One region of the Saccharopolyspora taberi genome, then DNA from elsewhere that is predicted to be linked to it. Evidence: riboswitches for the same ligand, from Rfam matches in the RefSeq annotation. Region 1 holds a riboswitch; each other region holds the start of a gene.
The links. A riboswitch is a leader RNA that binds a small molecule or an ion and turns the genes downstream of it on or off. The one in region 1 is predicted to bind glycine.
Positions count from the first base shown of each region.

Region 2: it holds a riboswitch for glycine, as region 1 does, so the genes downstream of both, gcvH (glycine cleavage system protein GcvH) here and gcvT (glycine cleavage system aminomethyltransferase GcvT) in region 1, are expected to answer to the same signal.
Region 3: it holds a riboswitch for glycine, as region 1 does, so the genes downstream of both, gcvP (aminomethyl-transferring glycine dehydrogenase) here and gcvT (glycine cleavage system aminomethyltransferase GcvT) in region 1, are expected to answer to the same signal.

Region 1 is NZ_BAAAUX010000026.1:25,464-31,777, reverse strand. Features, by position in the region: gene ABD691_RS28095 (SDR family NAD(P)-dependent oxidoreductase) at 1-113, shown strand, start outside; gene ABD691_RS28090 (amino acid permease) at 163-1,539, opposite strand; gene glyA (serine hydroxymethyltransferase) at 1,816-3,096, opposite strand; gene gcvT (glycine cleavage system aminomethyltransferase GcvT) at 3,135-4,238, opposite strand; glycine riboswitch at 4,346-4,446, opposite strand; glycine riboswitch at 4,447-4,540, opposite strand; gene ABD691_RS28075 (TetR/AcrR family transcriptional regulator) at 4,722-5,348, opposite strand; gene ABD691_RS28070 (acyl-CoA dehydrogenase family protein) at 5,438-6,314, shown strand, end outside.
Region 2 is NZ_BAAAUX010000012.1:99,589-105,902, reverse strand. Features, by position in the region: gene ABD691_RS13020 (PucR family transcriptional regulator) at 1-1,078, opposite strand, end outside; glycine riboswitch at 1,232-1,333, shown strand; glycine riboswitch at 1,334-1,427, shown strand; gene gcvH (glycine cleavage system protein GcvH) at 1,476-1,847, shown strand; gene ABD691_RS13010 (L-serine ammonia-lyase) at 1,873-3,228, shown strand; gene ABD691_RS13005 (organic hydroperoxide resistance protein) at 3,371-3,793, shown strand; gene ABD691_RS13000 (DUF202 domain-containing protein) at 3,798-4,118, opposite strand; gene ABD691_RS12995 (YidH family protein) at 4,121-4,519, opposite strand; gene ABD691_RS12990 (SSI family serine proteinase inhibitor) at 4,591-4,998, opposite strand; gene ABD691_RS12985 (MFS transporter) at 5,284-6,314, shown strand, end outside.
Region 3 is NZ_BAAAUX010000014.1:50,736-57,049, reverse strand. Features, by position in the region: gene ABD691_RS14340 (protein kinase domain-containing protein) at 1-910, shown strand, start outside; gene ABD691_RS14335 (3-methyladenine DNA glycosylase) at 933-1,817, shown strand; gene ABD691_RS14330 (HesB/YadR/YfhF-family protein) at 1,871-2,140, opposite strand; gene gcvP (aminomethyl-transferring glycine dehydrogenase) at 2,211-5,105, opposite strand; glycine riboswitch at 5,277-5,381, opposite strand; gene ABD691_RS14320 (MerR family transcriptional regulator) at 5,482-6,048, opposite strand; gene ABD691_RS14315 (bifunctional nuclease family protein) at 6,302-6,314, opposite strand, start outside.

The DNA of each region.
Region 1 (6,314 bases):
GCACCGACGACATGCTCGTCGGCGGGGTCAAGCCCTGGGCCGTCGATCCGGAGTCGGCCGCCCGGCTCTGGCAGGTGTCCGCCGAACTCACCGGGCTGGACCTGTTCAGCTGACGAAAAAGCGGGGTGGCGCCATCGGCACCACCCCGCTTCCGCGGCTGGATCAGGACTTGACCGGCTCCGGCGTCCGCTTGCGGGTCGCCAGGTAGCCGACGGCGACCGCGACCGCCAGCACCGGGGTGATGTAGAGCGCGATCCGGGTCTCGGCGTCGAACGCCAGCAGCACCACCACGAACGCCAGGAACGCCAGCACCACGTAGTTCGAGTACGGCGCGAGCGGCATCCGGAACTTGCCCTGCGGCAGCTCGCCGGCGGCCACCTTGCGGCGGTAGCCGAGGTGCGCGACCACGATCATGCCCCAGGTGAAGATGGCGCCGACGGTGCTCGCGCTGGTGATGTAGGTGAACGCCTGCTCCGGCACGAAGTAGTTGAGCACCACGCCGATCAGCATCGCCACGAACGTGACCCCGATGGCCCGCGCCGGGACCGCTCGGGCGCTGAGCTTGCCCACGCCGCGCGGCGCCTGGCCGTCCTCCGACAGCGTCCGCAGCATGCGGCCGGTGGAGTAGATGCCGCTGTTGCACGACGACAGCGCGGCGGTGGTCACCACGAAGTTGACGATGCCCGCCGCGGCCGGGATGCCGATCAGGGTGAAGGCGTGCACGAACGGGCTGCCGTCGGCCGGGAACTGCATCCACGGCACCAGCGCGGTCAGCGCGGCCAGCGCACCGACGTAGAAGATCAGGATCCGCCACATGATCGAGTTGATCGCGCGCGGCAGCACCTTCTCCGGGTTGGTGCTCTCGCTGGCGGTCTGGCCGACCATCTCGACGCCGATGAAGGCGAACATGACGATCTGGAACGCCAGCAGCGCCGAGGTCCCGCCGTTGGGGAAGAAACCGCCGTGCGACCAGATGTTGCTGACCGCCGCGGTGTCACCGACGTCGCTGAAGCCGAAGGTCAGGATCGCCACCGCGAGCACGATCAGGCCGACGATCGCGATCACCTTGATCAACGCGAACCAGAACTCGAACTCGCCGAACAGCTTGACCGCGATCAGGTTCACGCCGCTGAGGATGATCAGCGCGCCGAGCGCCGGAATCCACTGCGGGACCTCGGGGAACCAGAACTGGAAGTACTCACCGACCGCGGTGATCTCGGCCATGCCGGTCACGATCCACACCAGCCAGTACCCCCAGCCGGTCGCGAACCGGGCCCAGGGGCCGACGAACTCGCCCGCGTACTCCGCGAACGACCCGCTGACCGGGCGGTACATCAGCAGTTCGCCGAGTGCCCGCATCACGAAGAAGATCATCACACCGGCGATGGCGTAGATCAGGATCAGGCCGGGGCCGACCTGGTTGAGCGCCTTGCCGGAACCGAGGAACAGCCCGACACCGATCGCGCCACCGATGGCGATCATGTTGATGTGACGGGTGCTCAGGTCCTTGCGGTACTCCTCGGCCGCTGGCTGGGACATGGAAGGGACTCCTTAGGGCTTCCGGCCTCTTTTGGAGGCCGTTCTCCTGCTGCGTGGCGGTGGCCGTCGGGAGAACGGCAGGTCACCGGCACGTGAAACCCGGCGTGGGGCCGAGCGCTGCGGGAGATACTGGGCCATCCGGGCGACCCTGGCAAGGGTGGAAACCCTTGTCGGGCCGAGGTTTTCCGAATCGTTCCCAAGTGACGTCCACTGTGGACACGAAAAGCCGCATCTCGGACGAAAAGTCCGAGATGCGGCTTCCGGGTCAGCTGCGTGTTACAGGTTGGGGTAGAGCGGGAAGCTCGTCGCGAGGGCCTCCACCCGGGCACGCAGGCTCTTGCTCTTGGCATCGTCGAAGTCGGGCTTGAGCGCCTCGGCGATGATGTCGGCGACCTCGGTGAACTCGGTCCTGCCGAAGCCCCGGGTGGCCAGCGCCGGGGTGCCGATGCGCAGACCGGAGGTCACCATCGGCGGGCGCGGGTCGTTCGGGACGGCGTTGCGGTTGACCGTGATGCCGATCTCGTGCAGCCGGTCCTCGGCCTGCTTGCCGTCGAGCTCGGAGTTGCGCAGGTCGACCAGCACCAGGTGCACGTCGGTGCCGCCGGAGACCAGCTGGACGCCGGCCTTCGCGCTGTCCTCGGCCAGCAGCCGCTGGGCCAGGATCTGCGCGCCCTCCACGGTCCGCTTCTGCCGGTCGGCGAACTCGGGCTCGGCGGCCAGCTTGAACTGCACCGCCTTGCCCGCGATGACGTGCTCCAGCGGCCCGCCCTGCTGGCCGGGGAACACCGCGGAGTTGAACTTCTTGGTGAACTCCTCGTCCGAGGACAGGATCACGCCGCCGCGCGGACCGCCGAGGGTCTTGTGCGTCGTGGTGGTGGTGACGTGGGCGTGCGGCACCGGGTTCGGGTGCAGACCGGCGGCGACCAGACCGGCGAAGTGCGCCATGTCGACCATCAGGTACGCGCCGACCTCGTCGGCGATCTCGCGGAACCTCGGGAAGTCCAGCTGGCGCGGGTAGGCCGACCAGCCCGCGATGATCAGCTGCGGCTTGTGCTCGCGGGCGAGCCGGGCGACCTCGTCCATGTCGACCCGGTGGTCGTCCTCGCGCACGTGGTACGGGACCACGTTGTAGAGCTTGCCGGAGAAGTTGATCCGCATGCCGTGGGTCAGGTGGCCACCGTGGGCCAGGTCCAGGCCCATGATCGTGTCACCCGGCTTGAGCAGCGCGAACATCGCCGCGGCGTTGGCCTGGGCGCCCGAGTGCGGCTGCACGTTGGCGAAGGTGGCGCCGAACAGCTTCTTGACGCGGTCGATGGCCAGCTGCTCGACGACGTCGACGTGCTCGCAGCCGCCGTAGTACCGCTTGCCGGGGTAGCCCTCGGCGTACTTGTTGGTCAGGACCGAACCCTGCGCCTCCAGCACCGCCTGGGGCGCGAAGTTCTCCGACGCGATCATCTCCAACGTCGTCTGCTGCCGGTTCAGCTCAGCGCCCACCGCAGCCGCGACCTCGGGGTCCACCGCGGAAAGCTGGCTGTTGAACAGGCCGGATGTCGACATGTGTTGCCTCCTGATTTGGATCTCGACGTCGGTCTGGGTCAGGCGTTGCGGCGGTAGAACGGCAGCTCCACGACCTCGGCGGGAACCTTGGTCCCGCGGATGTCGACCTGGAGCCCGGTACCCGGCTCGGCGTGCTCGCGGTCGACGTAGGCCATGGCGATCGGGTGGCCCAGGGTGGGCGAGGGAGCGCCGCTGGTGACGACGCCGATCTCGGCGCCGTCGGCGTCGAGCACCTGGTAGCCGTGCCGCGGGGCGCGGCGGCCGTCGGCGCGCAGCCCGACGAGGGTGCGCGCGGTGGGCTGCGCGGCCACGGCGGCCAGCGCGGCCCTGCCGACGAAGTCGGCGGTCTTGTCGAGCTTGACGACCCGGCCCAGGTTGGCGTGGAACGGGGTCAGCTCGGCGGACAGTTCGTTTCCGTAGAGCGGCATGCCCGCCTCCAGGCGGAGCGTGTCGCGGCAGGACAGCCCGGCGGGCTGGAGCCCGTGCGCGGCGCCGGAGTCGGTCAGCGCCTGCCACACCGCCGGGGCGTCGGCGGGGGAGGTGAACAGCTCGAAGCCGTCCTCGCCGGTGTAGCCGGTGCGGGCGAGCAGCACTTCCCTGCCCGCGACCTTGCTCGGGTAGCCGGCGTAGTACCTGACCGCGCCCAGGTCGGTGTCGGTCAGCGGCGCCAGGATCTCGACCGCCTTCGGGCCCTGGACCGCGATCAGCGCGTAGTCGGCGGAGACGTCCTCGTGGGTCGCGTCGAAGCCGCCGACCCGCTCGGCGAGCGCGGCCGAGACCACGGCGGCGTTGGCCGCGTTGGCCACGATCAGGAACTCCTGATCGCCGAGCCGGTAGACGATGAGGTCGTCGAGCACGCCGCCCTCGGCGTTGCAGATCATGGTGTAGCGGGCGCGGCCGACGCCGATGCCGGAGGCGTTGGCGACCAGGGCGTAGTCGAGGGCCTCGGCGGCCTGCGGGCCGCTGATCCGGATCTCGCCCATGTGCGTCAGGTCGAACAGGCCCGCTGCGGTGCGGACGGCGTTGTGCTCGGCGGTGTCGCCGGAGTAGCGCAGCGGCATCCGCCAGCCCGCGAACTCGGTGAAGGTGGCCCCGAGCGATTCGTGGACCTGGTGCAGGGGTGTCTGTCGAGGCGACGACATTGGTGCGGGACTCCTCCTGGTGGGCGCCGGTCGGCAGTCGGGCCGGTCCGCTCCAACCATATCGGGGGGACCGCGACTGCGACCCGCGCGGGTTAGCGCTGGTCGGCGGTCTCCCCGGAGTCATTGGCCTGAGAGTTTCACCGCGGCGGGCCGCGGCTTGCACCGTGGGCGAGAGGCGTGCGCGCCCCTGCTTTTCTCCGTGTTCGCCTGATGTCGCGCGGTGACTGGGCCTGAGAGTTTGACGGGGAGTATTGCTCCTTCGGCGCCCCGCCCGGCGGCGGGGACTCTCCCGCACGACGTCGTCGGCTCGGTGTTCAGTTGTCCCTCTGCGCGAGGACGCTACGGAGCCGGGGTGACCTCGTCAACCGGACGGGTGAGTGATGTCGAAGTCGGGGCGGAACCCGCCCAGCCGGTCGCGCGGCGGTCGTCCGAGCTGCTCGGGACGGCTCGCGGGAGCTGTGCCGCTCCGCTCGGCACGGCGGCTCAGCCCCGGGTCAGCTCGGTGTAGAGCTGCCGGAGACCGTCGATGAGCGCGCCGAGCGCGAGCTCGAAGCTGTCCTGGTCGATCTCGGCGTGCCTGCTGAGCAGGTGCGCGCGCTCCAGGTGCGGGAACCGGTCCTCGTAGACCCCGGCGTCGTCCGGGAAGCCCCCGGAGAACGAGCCCATCGCCGAGCCGACCACCAGGTACTTGGTGGACGCGCCGATCATCGTCGCGTAGCGCTGCGGCCAGCCCGCGCTGGTCAGGCCGCCGTGGACGGCGTCGGCGCGGCGCAGCGCCGCCTCCCGGCGGGCCGGGCCGGAGGCCAGGTACGGCACCAGGTGCGGGTGCGCCGCGAGCGCGGCGCGGTAGGAGCGCGCCCAGGTCCGCAGGCCGGTCGGCCAGTCGACGGCGAAGCCGGAGACGTCGACGCCCGCGGTCACGTCGTCGGCGATCTCGTGCAGCAGCTGGTCCTTGGTCTGGACGTGGTTGTACAGCGAGGCGGCTCTGACCCCGAGGTGCTCGGCGAGCCTGCGCATCGACAGCGCCTCCAGCCCCTGGGCGTCGATGAGCTCCAGGCCGGCGCGGCGGATGCGCTCGGCCGAGAGCAGGGGGTTGCTGGGTCTGGGCACGGTCGGTCTCCATCGGTCGCCCTCTTGCGGCTGTCGCCGGGGCAGTCCTAGGCTGCCATAAAACTAACGTCGTTAGTTAGGAAGCCCTGATGGTCGACTTCTCCCTGACCGACACCGAGCGCGACATCCGCGACTGGGTCCGCAACTTCGTGCAGCGCGAGCTGGTGCCGCTGGAGCCGGAGGTGCTGCGGCGGGAACGCGCGGGCGAGCGCGGGCTGACCCCGGACGAGCTCGCCGGGCTCCAGGCCAAGGCGAAGGCCGCCGGGTTCTGGGGCGTGCAGACGCCGGAGGAGTACGGCGGGATGGGTCTGTCGGCGGTGCTGACGGCACTGATCGAGATCGAGCTCGGCCGAACCTTCGTGCCGTTCCGGTTCGGCGGCTACGCCGACAACATCCTCTACCACGCCAACGAGGAGCAGAAGCAGCGCTACCTGCTGCCGACCATCGCGGGCGAGCGCAAGTCCTGCTTCGCGATCACCGAGCCGGGAGCGGGTTCGGACGCCCGGAACCTGCGCACCACCGCCTACCGCGACGGCGACGAGTGGGTCATCAACGGCGAGAAGACGTTCATCACCGGCGGCATCGACGCCGACTTCACGATGGTGTTCGCGGTGACCGACCGGGCCAACGGCGGGGTCACCTGCTTCCTGGCCGACCGGGACATGGGCTGGAAGTCCGAGCCGATCGAGATCATGGGCGAGCGCGAGCGCCAGCCCGCGGCCCTGGTGTTCGACGACGTGCGGGTGCCGCACGCCAACATCCTCGGCGAGGAGAGCAAGGGCTTCGCGCTGGCGATGCAGTGGATCGGCCGGGGCCGCTACCTGCTGCCCGCGCGGGCGCTCGGCGGCTGCGAGCGGATGGTCGAGATGGCCGTCGAGTACGCCAAGAGCCGTGAGACCTTCGGCGAGCCGATCGCCGAACGCCAGGCCATCCAGTGGATGCTCGCCGACTCGGCGGTGGAGATCG
Region 2 (6,314 bases), on a different contig from region 1:
GCACCGGCCAGCCGCCCTGGCCGGGCCGGTCCGGCACCAGCGCGTAGAGCACGTTGCCGATCTCGGTCACCAGCGGGCGCCGCCCGACCCCGCGCGTGATCCACTCCCAGATCGCCAGCCGGTGCCCTTCCGCCTGCTCGGCAGAGGCGCTCACGCCGAGCGCGACCACCCGGTGCGGGTCCTGCGAGACCGCCAGCTCGGTCGCCGCGGTCCGCCACCGCTCGCCGCCTTCCAGCAGCTGCCGCACCTGCTCGGCCGACCGCTGCCGCTCGGCGTCGGCGACCGCGCGCCAGCGCAGCAGTTGCAGCGCGACCAGCGGCGCGGTGTCGGCGAAGGCCGTCGACCGCTCCTCGGACACCTCGCCAGGCACCACCGCCCACATCGACCCCAGCAGCTCGCCGCCCATCCGGATCGGGACCACCAGCCTGGGCAGCGTGCCGTCGCCCTGGGCGGGCACGAAGATCGCCGACCGGCCCTTGCTGAGCTGCCGGAACGTGCCCCGGGCGCGGAACTTGGCCAGCACGTCGTCCGGCTGCTTGCGGCCCATGATCGTGGAGATCCGGGCGGGGTCGGTCAGGTCCTGCCGGGCGGAGTAGGCCAGCACCTGGGAGTGCGCGTCCTCGATGGTGACCGGCGCGTCCACGACGTCGGCGACCGCGTCGGCCAGCCGGAACAGGTCGCCCAGCGGTGGGCCGCGGGTGTCGGTCTCCTGCGTCGCCGTCCCGGCCAGCGCCGCCCGGATCAGCCACACCAGCTGCGCCCACGCCGTGCCCGCCCGCACCTCGACCAGCGCGATCCCGGCCTCCTGGGCCGCGGCCACCACCGCCGGGTCGCCGGACAGCGGCGGCTTGAGCAGCAGGGCCGCCGCGCCTTCCGCCCCGCAGTCCCTGGCGAGCGCGGCTGCCTGCCCGGACCCGCGGACCGCGACGCCCAGCACCAGGTCGCCCTGGGCGGCCCGCGGCGGCTGCTCCGGCTCGGCGATGACGACGTCGCCGACGCAGTCGGTGGACTCCGGGAGGATCACGGTGCGCAGCAGCGTCGGCCCGACCCGCTCGATCAGCGCCCGGATGTCCAGCATCGTCGCCTCCTCCCCGCGGTTCCCAGCGTATGGGACCGGGCGCCCGGGAAATCGCCGGGCGAACATCCGGTGGCGGACCAGGGGCGGGCCATTGACACCTCGGCCGGCCCGTTTATCGTTTGGCGCGGAGCATGACAACCGCATACCGGCCGCAGAACCCGGGCGGGAGAGACCCTGAGCACCGCAGGTGCACCAGGGCGCCGAAGGAGCAAGACTCCCCGCAAACTCTCAGGCACCCATGACCGCTCGGGCGAGGCAACTCTGGAAAGCGCGCGCCACGGCGCCGCACCCACGGTGCAAACCGCGACGAAGCGGTGAAGCTCTCAGGTTCCGCAACAGAGGGGGAGGCCCAACCATCCCGGGCATTCCCATGCCCCCGAAAGCGACGGAGCCTCCCATGTCCCTGCCCACCAACCTGCGCTACACCGAAGAGCACGAGTGGATCGAGGACCGCGACGGCGTGGTCCGCATCGGCATCACCCCGTACGCGGCCGAGTCGCTCGGCGACATCGTCTTCGTGGAGCTGCCCGAGGTCGGCGCGCGGATCGAGGCGGGCGGCGCCTGCGGTGAGCTGGAGTCGACGAAGTCGGTCAGCGACCTCTACGCGCCGGTCACCGGCGAGGTCGTGGCGATCAACGAGTCCGTGGTGAGCGATCCCGCTCAGGTCAACGCCGATCCGTTCGGCGACGGCTGGCTGATCGAGGTCAGGGCGACCGAGACCGGCGAGGTGCTCAGCGCCGAGCAGTACGCCGAACTGACCGGGGCGTAGCCGGGCACAAGCGGAGGGCGGATCAATGGCGATCAGCGTCTTCGACCTCTTCTCGGTGGGCATCGGCCCCTCGAGTTCGCACACCGTCGGCCCCATGCGCGCGGCGGCGACCTTCGTCGCCCGGCTGCGCGGGGCGGGGCTGCTGCCCCGGGTGTCGCGGGTCAAAGCTGAGCTGTTCGGGTCGCTGGGAGCGACCGGGCACGGTCACGGCAGTCCGAAAGCGGTGCTGCTGGGGCTGGAAGGGCACGCGCCGGAGTCGGTGGACCCGGCGGCGGTGGAGCCGCGGGTGACCGAGATCCGGGAGACCGGCCGGTTGCGGCTGGACGGCGTCAGCGAGATCGCGTTCTCGCTCGATCGCGACCTGGTGATGCACCGGCGCAAGTCGCTTCCGCTGCACCCCAACGGGATGCGGTTCACCGCGTGGGACGCGGCGGGCGACGAGGTGGAGTCGGCGGTGTTCTACTCCGTCGGCGGCGGATTCGTGGTCGACGAGGAAGCGACCGGGACCGACCGGATCAAACCGGACACCACCGAGGTGGCGTGGCCGTTCCGCACGGGTGAGCAGCTGCTGGCGCACACGGCGGAGTCGGGGCTGCCGATCTCCGGGGTGATGCTGGCGAACGAGCTGTCGTGGCGCACCGAGGACGCGGTGCGCAAGGAGCTGCTGCACATCTGGCACGTCATGGCCGAGTGCGTGGCGAACGGGTGCGCCAACACCGGTGAGCTGCCCGGTGGCCTGAAGGTGCGGCGGCGCGCGGCGGCGTTGGCGGAGTCGCTGACCGAGCAGGACGACCCGATGGAGTGGGTCACGCTGTTCGCGCTGGCGGTCAACGAGGAGAACGCGGCGGGCGGCCGGGTGGTGACGGCCCCGACCAACGGCGCGGCCGGGATCGTGCCCGCGGTGCTGCACTACTACACGCGGTTCGTGCCGGGCGCCGACCAGGACGGCGTGGTGCGGTTCCTGCTCGCCGCGGCGGCGATCGGGGTGCTGTTCAAGGAGAACGCGTCGATCTCGGGCGCCGAGGTCGGCTGCCAGGGCGAGGTCGGGTCGGCGTGCTCGATGGCGGCTGCGGGGCTGGCCGAGGTGCTGGGCGGGACCCCGGCGCAGGTGGAGAACGCCGCGGAGATCGCGATGGAGCACAACCTGGGCCTGACCTGCGACCCGATCGGCGGGCTGGTGCAGATCCCGTGCATCGAACGCAACGCGGTGGCGTCGGTCAAGGCGATCACGGCGGCGCGGATGGCGTTGCGCGGCAACGGATCGCACTTCGTGTCGCTGGACAAGGTGATCAAGACGATGCGCGAGACCGGCCGCGACATGAAGGTCAAGTACAAGGAGACCGCGCGCGGCGGGCTGGCCGTCAACGTCATCGAGTGCTGAGCGCGCTTCCGGGCGCCTGATCCGTCCAGTGTGGATGGACCGGGCGCCCGGTTGTGCGTTCGGGCATACTTCCGCCAGATTGGTTGTGTGCAATTTAGTTGCACGCTACTGTTGGGCTCGTTCGACCCGAGGAGAGGAACGGATCATGACTGCGCTGTACACCGCGGAAGCCACCGCGACCGGAGCGGGCCGGGATGGCAAGGCCCGCTCCTCGGACGGGATCCTCGACCTGGATCTCGCCGTGCCGAAGGAGATGGGCGGCGCGGGCGGCGACGCCACCAACCCGGAACAGCTGTTCGCCGCCGGCTACGCCGCCTGCTTCCACGGCGCGCTCCAGGTCGTCGCCCGCCGCGCGAAGGCCGACATCACCGGCTCCGAGGTGACCGCCCGCGTGGGCATCGGCCGCAACGACGAGGGCGGCTTCGGCCTGGAGGTCGAGCTCTCGGTCAGCCTGCCGGGCCTCGACGAGGCCCAGGCCAGGAAGCTGACCGAGGAGGCCGACCAGGTCTGCCCGTACTCCAACGCGATCCGCGGCAACGTGGAGACCCAGCTGTCGCTGGCCTGACCGCTCAGACGGTAAGCACGTACACGATCCCGGTGCAGCCGCCGAGGATCGCGAGCAGCGCGACCGCGGCGGGCAGCACTGCGGCGGGCAGCGGGTGCTCGGCGCGGAGGCAGCGCTCGGTCCGCTGGTGCCTGCGCCAGGTGAACCAGGCGATCACGACCGCCAGCGGCAGCGTCAGCACGGCGCAGGCGATCCCGGCGAGCACGCTGTGGTGCAGGATCAGCCTGATGAGCACGATGAGGCCGACGACGAAGGCGAGCGTGGTGCGCAGCCACGCGAGCGTCGTGCGCTCGACCTGGAGTCCGGGGTCCCACGGGCCTGGCACGGTCAGATCCCGGTGATCAGCAGCAGGGCGCAGGCGACCACGCCGATCGCCGCCAGGCCGTAGCCGAGCAGCGGGCCGAGCCGCGGTGCGGGCAGCGAGGCGTTCGTCCGCATCGCGCGTTCGGTGGTCATCCACCGGCCGAACGCGGTCGCGCTGCACAGGACTCCGGCCAGCAGCAGGAGGATCGCCAGCACCGTCCGCAGTGGACTCGACTGGTCGGGGGTGACGGCGTTGAGCGCCTCCACCCCGACTCCGGCGGCCATCAGCGCCAGCGATGTCCGGATCCAGGCGAGGAACGTGCGCTCGTTGGCGAGCGTGAACCTCGGATCGGGGTCGCTGCCCACCGCGAACAACCGCCGTGGCCAGCGCCGATCCGGCGAACCAGTGTCCTGTGGTGCCATGCGCCAACGGTAACCCGCCCAAATGCCGCAAGCCCCTGGTCACGGTGTGATCAGGGGCTCGCGGGGCGGGCTCAGAACGCGAAGACCTCGCCGGTGTGCGACTTGGCGACGCAGATGTTCGGGAACTTCTGCTCGAAGTCGACCTGCTTGCCGCGCCAGGTGCCGGTGGCGCGGACCGTGACTTCCTTGAGGTCCAGCGTGCACATCATCGGCCGGGGTTCCTGCTTGGCCATCGCGTGCAGGTCGCCGTTGTTCTCGATGAGGTCCGCGCACGCCTTCTGGGCGTTCGGGTGCGTGCCGCCGTGCGGCTCGCAGGTCAGCAGCGCGGTGCGGAATCCGCTGGTGCCGGGCTGGCCGGTGACCGAGAGCTGCAACGTGCTGGCGACCGGGACGGCGGAGGCAGCCGCCGGGGTGAGCACGGCGCCCGCGGTCAGCGCGGTGGCCACGAGCGCGCGGCCGATCAGCGGGAGTGCGGTCATCTCGATTTCCTCCTGCGGTTATGGAGAGGACTTCACCTTCTTTATCGGCAGAACCGGCCGTCACACCGCATCCGCTACCTTGATCCACCTGATTGAGTTTCCCTCGATCGAGTTTTCTCACTCTGTGTTGATCATCTCGGCGGCGAAGATCGCCATCGAGCCTCGTTCGCGGGATGACTGTGGGAAATTCGACGCGGAACCCTGCGCTCGGATCCTGCACCCCGGGCGCGGCGAAACCCTGACGAGGGAAAGCCCAGGAGAGGGAAACACCGGAGGAGGACCGGGATGGCAGCCGAACCGAGCGCGGCGAAACCGGGCGTGGCGCCCCCGCGCGAAAGCGTCCGCAAGGCGGCGTTCGCCAGCGCCGTCGGCAACACGATCGAGCTCTACGACTTCCTCATCTACGGCACCGCCGCGGCCGTGGTGTTCAACCGGCTGTTCTTCCCGGCGGGCGACCCGTGGGTCGGCGCGCTGCTGGCCTTCGCCACCTTCGGCGCCGGTTTCCTCGCCCGCCCGCTCGGCGCGGCGGTGATCGGCCACTTCGGCGACCGGGTGGGCCGCAGGCTGATGCTGGTGATCACGCTCAGCGTCACCGGCGCCTGCACCGCGGCGATCGGCCTGCTGCCCACCTACGACCAGATCGGCCTGTGGGCGCCCGCGGCGCTGGTGCTGCTGCGGGTGGTGCAGGGGTTCTTCCTCGGCGGCGAGCAGGGCGGCGCGGTGCTGATGGCCGTCGAGCACGCCCCGCCGAACCGGCAGGGCTGGTACGGCGGCTGGACCTTCATCGGCTCGCCGACCGGGCTGTTCCTGGCGACCGGCGTGTTCGCGGCGGCGACCGCGGTCTCCGGCGACCAGTTCCTGGTCTGGGGCTGGCGGATCCCGTTCCTGCTGAGCCTCGTCCTGGTCGGCGTCGGGCTCTACGTGCGGCTGCGGCTGGCCGAATCCCCCGAATTCGCCCGGATCCGCGAGCACGGCGAGCGCTCCAGGCTGCCGGTCGCGGAGGCGTTCGCCAGCTCCTGGCGGCAGATCCTGCTCTCGGCCGGGGTCAACCTCGGCTTCAACATGTTCATCTTCGTGCTCGCCACGTTCCTGCTCACCTACGGCACCCGGCAGCTGGGCATGACCCGCGACCTGATGCTGGCGGGCAGCCTCGCCGGATCGGCCGCGCAGATCGCGGGGATCCTGCTGTTCGCGCACCTGTCCGACCGGCTCGGGCGGACCAGGGTGATGCTCGGCGGTGCGATCTTCCTCGCGGTGTACGCGTTCCCGATGTTCTGGCTGCTCGACACCAGGTCGCCCGCGCTGATCGTGCTGGC
Region 3 (6,314 bases), on a different contig from region 1:
GCCCTACGACTCCGACAGCGACCCGCTGATCACGCTCAGCTCGATCCTGCACGGGCGGGTGCCGGAGCACCGCCAGACCGGGCCGGTCGGCGAGGTGCTCAGCGGCCTGATGGTCAAGGACCCGGCGCGGCGGATGCCGCTGCACGAGGTCCGCCGCCGCCTGGCCGAGCTGACCCAGCACGCCGGCGAGACACCCTTCGAGCCGGTGCTGGACCCGCACGCACCCGCCGTGCAGACCGTCACGGCCTCCCCCGGCCCGGCGTCCGAGGCGACGGTGTCACAGCCGCGGCTGCCGGGATCCGCGCCGCAGCCCGGCACCGCGCCTGCCCCGACGACCGTGGACCGGGCGAAACCGCGGTCGCGGCGCGGTGTGCTCACGATCGCGCTCGGCGGCCTGGCCGCCGTCCTGGTGGCGGGCGGTGCCGCGGCCGGGTTCTTCTACGCCCGGTCCGGCGTGACCCCCGCGGGCGTTCCGCAAGCCGGCAGGCCGGGGACGACCGCGTCCGACGCCTTCTCCGAGCTGCAGGCCGAGGCGTTCTCCGGGCAGACGGGCGGGGTCCCGGTCGACCGGACCGGCGGTTTCGTTGGTCCCCTCGGCAACGGCGACACGCTCCAGTACGAGGGTGTCCAGTTCGGCGGCACCCCGGCCAAGCAGGTCACGGCGCAGCTGGCGTCCTGGATCGACGACGGCGTGTACGCCAAGATCGACGTCCGGGTGGACGACCCGGCCAGCGAGCCCATCGGCAAGATCCGGGTGACCGCGGACCGGTCCGGCGGCGAGCAGATCTGGAAGCCGGTTCCGGTGGACCTCACCAGGCCGATCAGCGGCACCCACACCGTGTACCTGACCTTCGTCTCCGAGGAGCCGGAGGACTTCACGAACCTGAACTGGTTCCAGTTCCACCGATGACGCTCGACTACCCTGGCCTGCGATGACCGCGCTCGCCGAACACGAGTGGCAGGCCCGCCGCCACGCGCACCAGGAGCGGGTCCGGCGGTGGACCCGGCCCCACCGGGAGCGGCAGCAGGACGGCCGCAAGCACCCGGTGCTGGACTTCCTGTTCACCTACTACTCGTTCCGGCCGTCCCGGCTCGAACGGTGGCAGCCCGGGTTCGGCGTCGCGCTCGCCGGTGGCGAGGAGTTCCTGGACCGCAAGGGCTACGTCCGCACGCCCGAGGGCGTCGCGGTCGGCCGGGAGGCGCTCACCGAGGCCCGGCGGTCGACAGCGGAGTTCGTGCTGGGCCTGCTGACCGCGACGGCGTCCCGGGCGCCGCGGCTGGGCTGCTTCGGGCTGCACGAGTGGGCCATGGTCTACCGGACCGCGCCGGAGGACATCCGGCACACCGGCTGGCCGCTGCGGCTCGGCCACGCCGGGACCGACGAGGTCGTGGAGTCGTCGAACCTGAGCTGCACGCACCACGACGCGTTCCGGTTCTTCACCCCGCAGGCCCGGCCGCTCAACCCCTTGCAGCCCGCGCGCGAGGACCAGGTCCGGCTCGAACAGCCCGGTTGTCTCCATGCCAACATGGATTTGTTCAAGTGGAGCTACAAACTCGACCCGTTCGTGCCCTCCGAGCTCGTCGCCGACTGCTTCGACCTGGCCCTGCGCGTCCGCGAGCTGGACATGTGCGCGAGCCCGTACGACCTGCGGGACCTCGGCTACGAGCCGGTGCCGATCGAGACGCCGCAGGGCCGCGCGGAGTACGTGCGCAGGCAGCGGCTGTTCGCCGAGGAGGCCGCCGGGCTGCGCGAGCGGCTGATCGGCGTGTGCCGGGGTCTGCTGCGCTGGGCCGACGAGCAGGCGATCACCCGCTGAGACGACGAACCGCCGGTCCGGACGGCATCCGGACCGGCGGTTCGAAACCTTCGTCAGTCGCGCACGGCCAGGCTCAGCTCGCCGTTGTCGTCGCGCTGGGCGTCGAGCACCTTGTCCCCCAACGCGGCGGCGGCCTGCGGTTCGAGGAAGACCCGGACCCCGGACCCCTCGACCACCTCGTCGTCGGCCTCCGGCTCGGCGGCGATCGCCGCCTGCAGCCCGTCCCCCGCGGGGGCGATCCGCAGTCCCGAACCCGGTGCCGAATCCCCGCCGGCGAGGACGACCTTGATGACCTCGGCGGCGTTCTCACTGATGGTGAGCATTTCCTTGCACTCCTTTCGGAGGCGATCGGCTGAAGCCGCCCACCGTAGTGCATGCCGCCGAGGCCGGCAGTCACCCCTCGTACGCCGACAGCGGCGGGCAGGAGCAGACCAGGTTGCGGTCGCCGTGCGCCTGGTCGATGCGCCGCACCGGCGGCCACACCTTGGCCACCCGCGTGCCCAGCGGGAACGCCGCGTCCTCCCGGCTGTAGGCGTGCTCCCACCTGCCCGCCAGCGAGGCGGCCGTGTGCGGAGCGTGCACGAGCGGGTTGTCGTCGGCGGGCCACGACCCTGCGGTGACCTTGTCGATCTCGGCCCGGATCGCGATCATCGCCTCGCAGAACCGGTCCAGCTCGGCCAGGTTCTCGCTCTCGGTCGGCTCGACCATCAGCGTGCCCGCCACCGGGAACGACATCGTCGGCGCGTGCAGGCCGTAGTCGGCCAGCCGCTTGGCGACGTCGTCGACGGTGATGCCGCTGGCCTTGGTGATCGGCCGCAGGTCGAGGATGCACTCGTGGGCCACGAAGCCGCCGGTACCGGTGTAGAGCACCGGGAAGTACTCGTCGAGCCGCCGGGCCACGTAGTTGGCGGCGGCGACCGCGGTCAGGGTGGCGCGGCGCAGGCCGTCGGAGCCCATCATCCGCACGTAGGCCCACGAGATCGGCAGGATCGAGGCGCTGCCCCACGGGGCGGCGCTGATCGGGCCGACGCCGGTCTCCGGACCGGCCGCGGGCTGCAGCGGGTGGTTGGGCAGGAACGGCGCCAGGTGCGCGCGCACGCCGATCGGGCCGACGCCCGGGCCACCGCCGCCGTGCGGGATGCAGAACGTCTTGTGCAGGTTCAGGTGCGAGACGTCGGAGCCGAACTTGCCCATCCGCGCGAGGCCGATCAGGGCGTTGAGGTTGGCGCCGTCGACGTAGACCTGGCCGCCCGCGTCGTGCACCAGCCCGCAGACCTCCCGCACGGTGTCCTCGTAGACGCCGTGCGTGGACGGGTAGGTGATCATGATCGCGGCCAGGTCGTCCTGGTGCTTCCCGACGACCTCGCGCAGGTGGTCCAGCTCGATGTTGCCGGACTCGTCGCAGCGCACGACGACCACGCGCAGCCCGGCCATCACCGCGCTGGCGGCGTTGGTGCCGTGCGCGCTCGCCGGGATCAGGCACACGTCCCGCTCGGCCTCACCACGGCTGTGGTGGTAGGCGCGGATGGCCAGCAGACCGGCGAACTCGCCCTGGCTGCCCGCGTTGGGCTGCAGGCTCACCGCGTCGTAACCGGTGATCTCGGCCAGCCAGCCCTCCAGGTCGGAGACGATCTCCAGCAGGCCCTCGGCGTCCTGCGCGGGCGCGAACGGGTGCAGCCCGGAGAACTCCGGCCAGGTGATCGGCTCCATCTCGGCGGTCGCGTTGAGCTTCATCGTGCACGAGCCCAGCGGGATCATGCTGCGGTCCAGCGCGACGTCCTTGTCCGAGAGCTCCCGCAGGTAGCGCAGCAGCGAGGTCTCCGACCGGTGGGTGTGGAACACCGGGTGGGTCATGTACTCCGAGGTGCGCAGCAGACCGGCGGGCAGCGCGTCCGGGGTGCCCGCGTCGAGCTCGTCGACGTCCACCTCGTCCAGCCCGAACGCCTTCCACACCTTGGCCAGCAGGGCGCGGGTGGTGGTCTCGTCGCAGCTGACGCCCACGTGGTCGGCGTCGACGCGGCGCAGGTTCACGCCCTCGCCGCGGGCCGCCGCGACGACCTCGTCGGCCTTGCCCGGAACCCGGGCGACGACGGTGTCGAAGAAGTCGCGGTGCAGCACCTCGACCCCGCCGCGGCGCAGCCGCTCGGCCAGCACCGCGGCCATCCGGTGCGCCCTGGTCGCGATCGCGCGCAGCCCGGCCGGGCCGTGGTAGACGCCGTACATCGACGCCACGACCGCCAGCAGCACCTGCGCGGTGCAGATGTTGCTCGTCGCCTTCTCCCGGCGGATGTGCTGCTCACGGGTCTGCAGCGCCAGCCGGTACGCCTGGTTGCCGTCGGTGTCGACGCTGACGCCGACCAGCCGGCCGGGCAGCTGCCGCTCGATCCCCTTGCGCACCGCCATGTACCCGGCGTGCGGCCCGCCGAAGCCCATCGGCACGCCGAACCGCTGGGTGGTGCCCACGACGACGTCGGCGCCGATCTCGCCCGGCGGGCGCAGCAGCGTCAGCGCGAGCAGGTCGGCGGCCACCACGACCTGGCCACCGCGGTCGTGGACCTCGGCGATGACGGCCTCGTGGTCGCGGACCTCGCCGGACGCGCCCGGGTAGGCCAGCAGCGCGCCGAACAGGTCGCCCTCCGGCAGCCCGGCGACGCCCTGCGAGAGGTCGGCGACGACGACCTCGATGCCCAGCGGCTCGGCGCGGGTCCTCAGCACGGCCAGCGTCTGCGGCAGGGTGTCGGCGTCGACGACGAACCGGGCCGACTTCGCCCGGCCCGCCCGCCGGACCAGGGTCATGCCCTCGGCGGCGGCGGTCGACTCGTCGAGCATCGAGGCGTTGGCGACGGGCACGCCGGTCAGGTCGGCGACCATCGTCTGGAAGTTCAGCAGCGCCTCCAGCCGGCCCTGCGAGATCTCCGGCTGGTAGGGCGTGTAGGCGGTGTACCAGGCCGGGCTCTCCAGCACGTTGCGCAGGATCACCGGCGGGGTGACCGTCCCGTAGTAGCCGAGCCCGATCATCTCCGCGTGCGGGCGGCAGCGCTGCGCGCGGGACCGCAGCTCGGCCAGCGCCTGGGCCTCGGTCGCCGGTTCCGGCAGCGCCAGCTCCAGGTCGCGCTCGCGGATGCCCTCCGGCACCGCGTGCTGCCCCAGCTCCTCCAGCGACCCGACCCCGATCACCTCGAGCATGTGCGCGAGTTCGGCCGGCGCGGGGCCCACGTGCCGGTCGGCGAACGGGGTGCCGTGCTCCAGCGCGGCGAGCGGGATGCGGTCATGGGTCACGTCGGTCATCGCCAAAACCTCGTCTTTCACGGCGGACACAGGGTGGCAGCACACCGGTGCTGCCCTCCCCCTCTGTCAATGTCCGCGCCGCGAACGCCTGAGAGCTTCACCCGGCCGGGGGCCGGGCTTGCACCGTCGGCGGGGGCACCACGGTCGTGGTGACCCGCTTTCCAGAGGTATCTCGCCCGTGCGGTCCGGTTGGCCTGAGAGGTTGTCGGGGAGGAGTTGCTCCTTCGGCGCCGCACCGGTGCTCCTCACCGGCGCGGACTCTCCCGCGCGGGGTCAGCGATGCAGCGAAGCCTACCCGATCTCAACGGGATCCTGGGCGTCCGTTTCGCCGCATCGTTCGTGCTCCGCCCTGCCGTGCGCACAGCGGACCGATCGATCAACCGGTCTGGCGGTCCCGGCGGCGGCGGGCGAGTTCGTCGTTGACGGGGGCGACCACTTCGGCGCCGTCGGCGCGCTCGGCGGGGAACTCGTGAATCGTGCCGCTGATCTCCCGCATGGCACCGCTGACGGCGATGCCGAACACCCCCTGGCCGCCCTGCAGCAGGTCGACCACCTCCTCGGCCGAGGTGCACTCGTAGACGGTCGTGCCGTCGCTGAACAGCGTGATCCTGGCGAGGTCCTGGACTCCGCGGTGGCGCAGGTGCTCGACGGCGACCCGGATGTTGTGCAGCGAGACGCCGGTGTCGAGCAGCCGCTTGACCACCTTGAGGACCAGGATGTCCTTGAAGGAGTACAGCCGCTGCGAGCCGGACCCCGCCGCACCTCTTATGGACGGCCCGACCAGCTTGGTGCGGGCCCAGTAGTCCAGCTGGCGGTAGGTGATGCCCGCGATCTGGCAGGCGGCCGGACCGCGGTACCCCACGAGTTCGTCCGGTAGCGAGGCGTCGGGGAACAGCTCTCCCTGCTCCGCGGCAGCATCCCGGTTGGGTGCCTCCTCGACCACGCCTGCCTCCCCTCGTCCGGCTTCCGCCGACGACCGCCAAGGCCCTGCATCGACATGATCAGGGCGCCGCGAACGCCCGGGCCGCGCCTGCGCGGGCGCCGAACCACATGCTGGTCTGAATCACATGCGGGCGATTCGCGTCTCCTCGACGGTAAGCCTGCCCGGAAGACCGGTCAACGCGACGCGCGGGGAGACGAACCGGCCCCCGGCGCGGGGCGCGCCGGGGGCCGGGTAAGCCGTGGTGCCGACCGGCTCAGGTGTCGGCG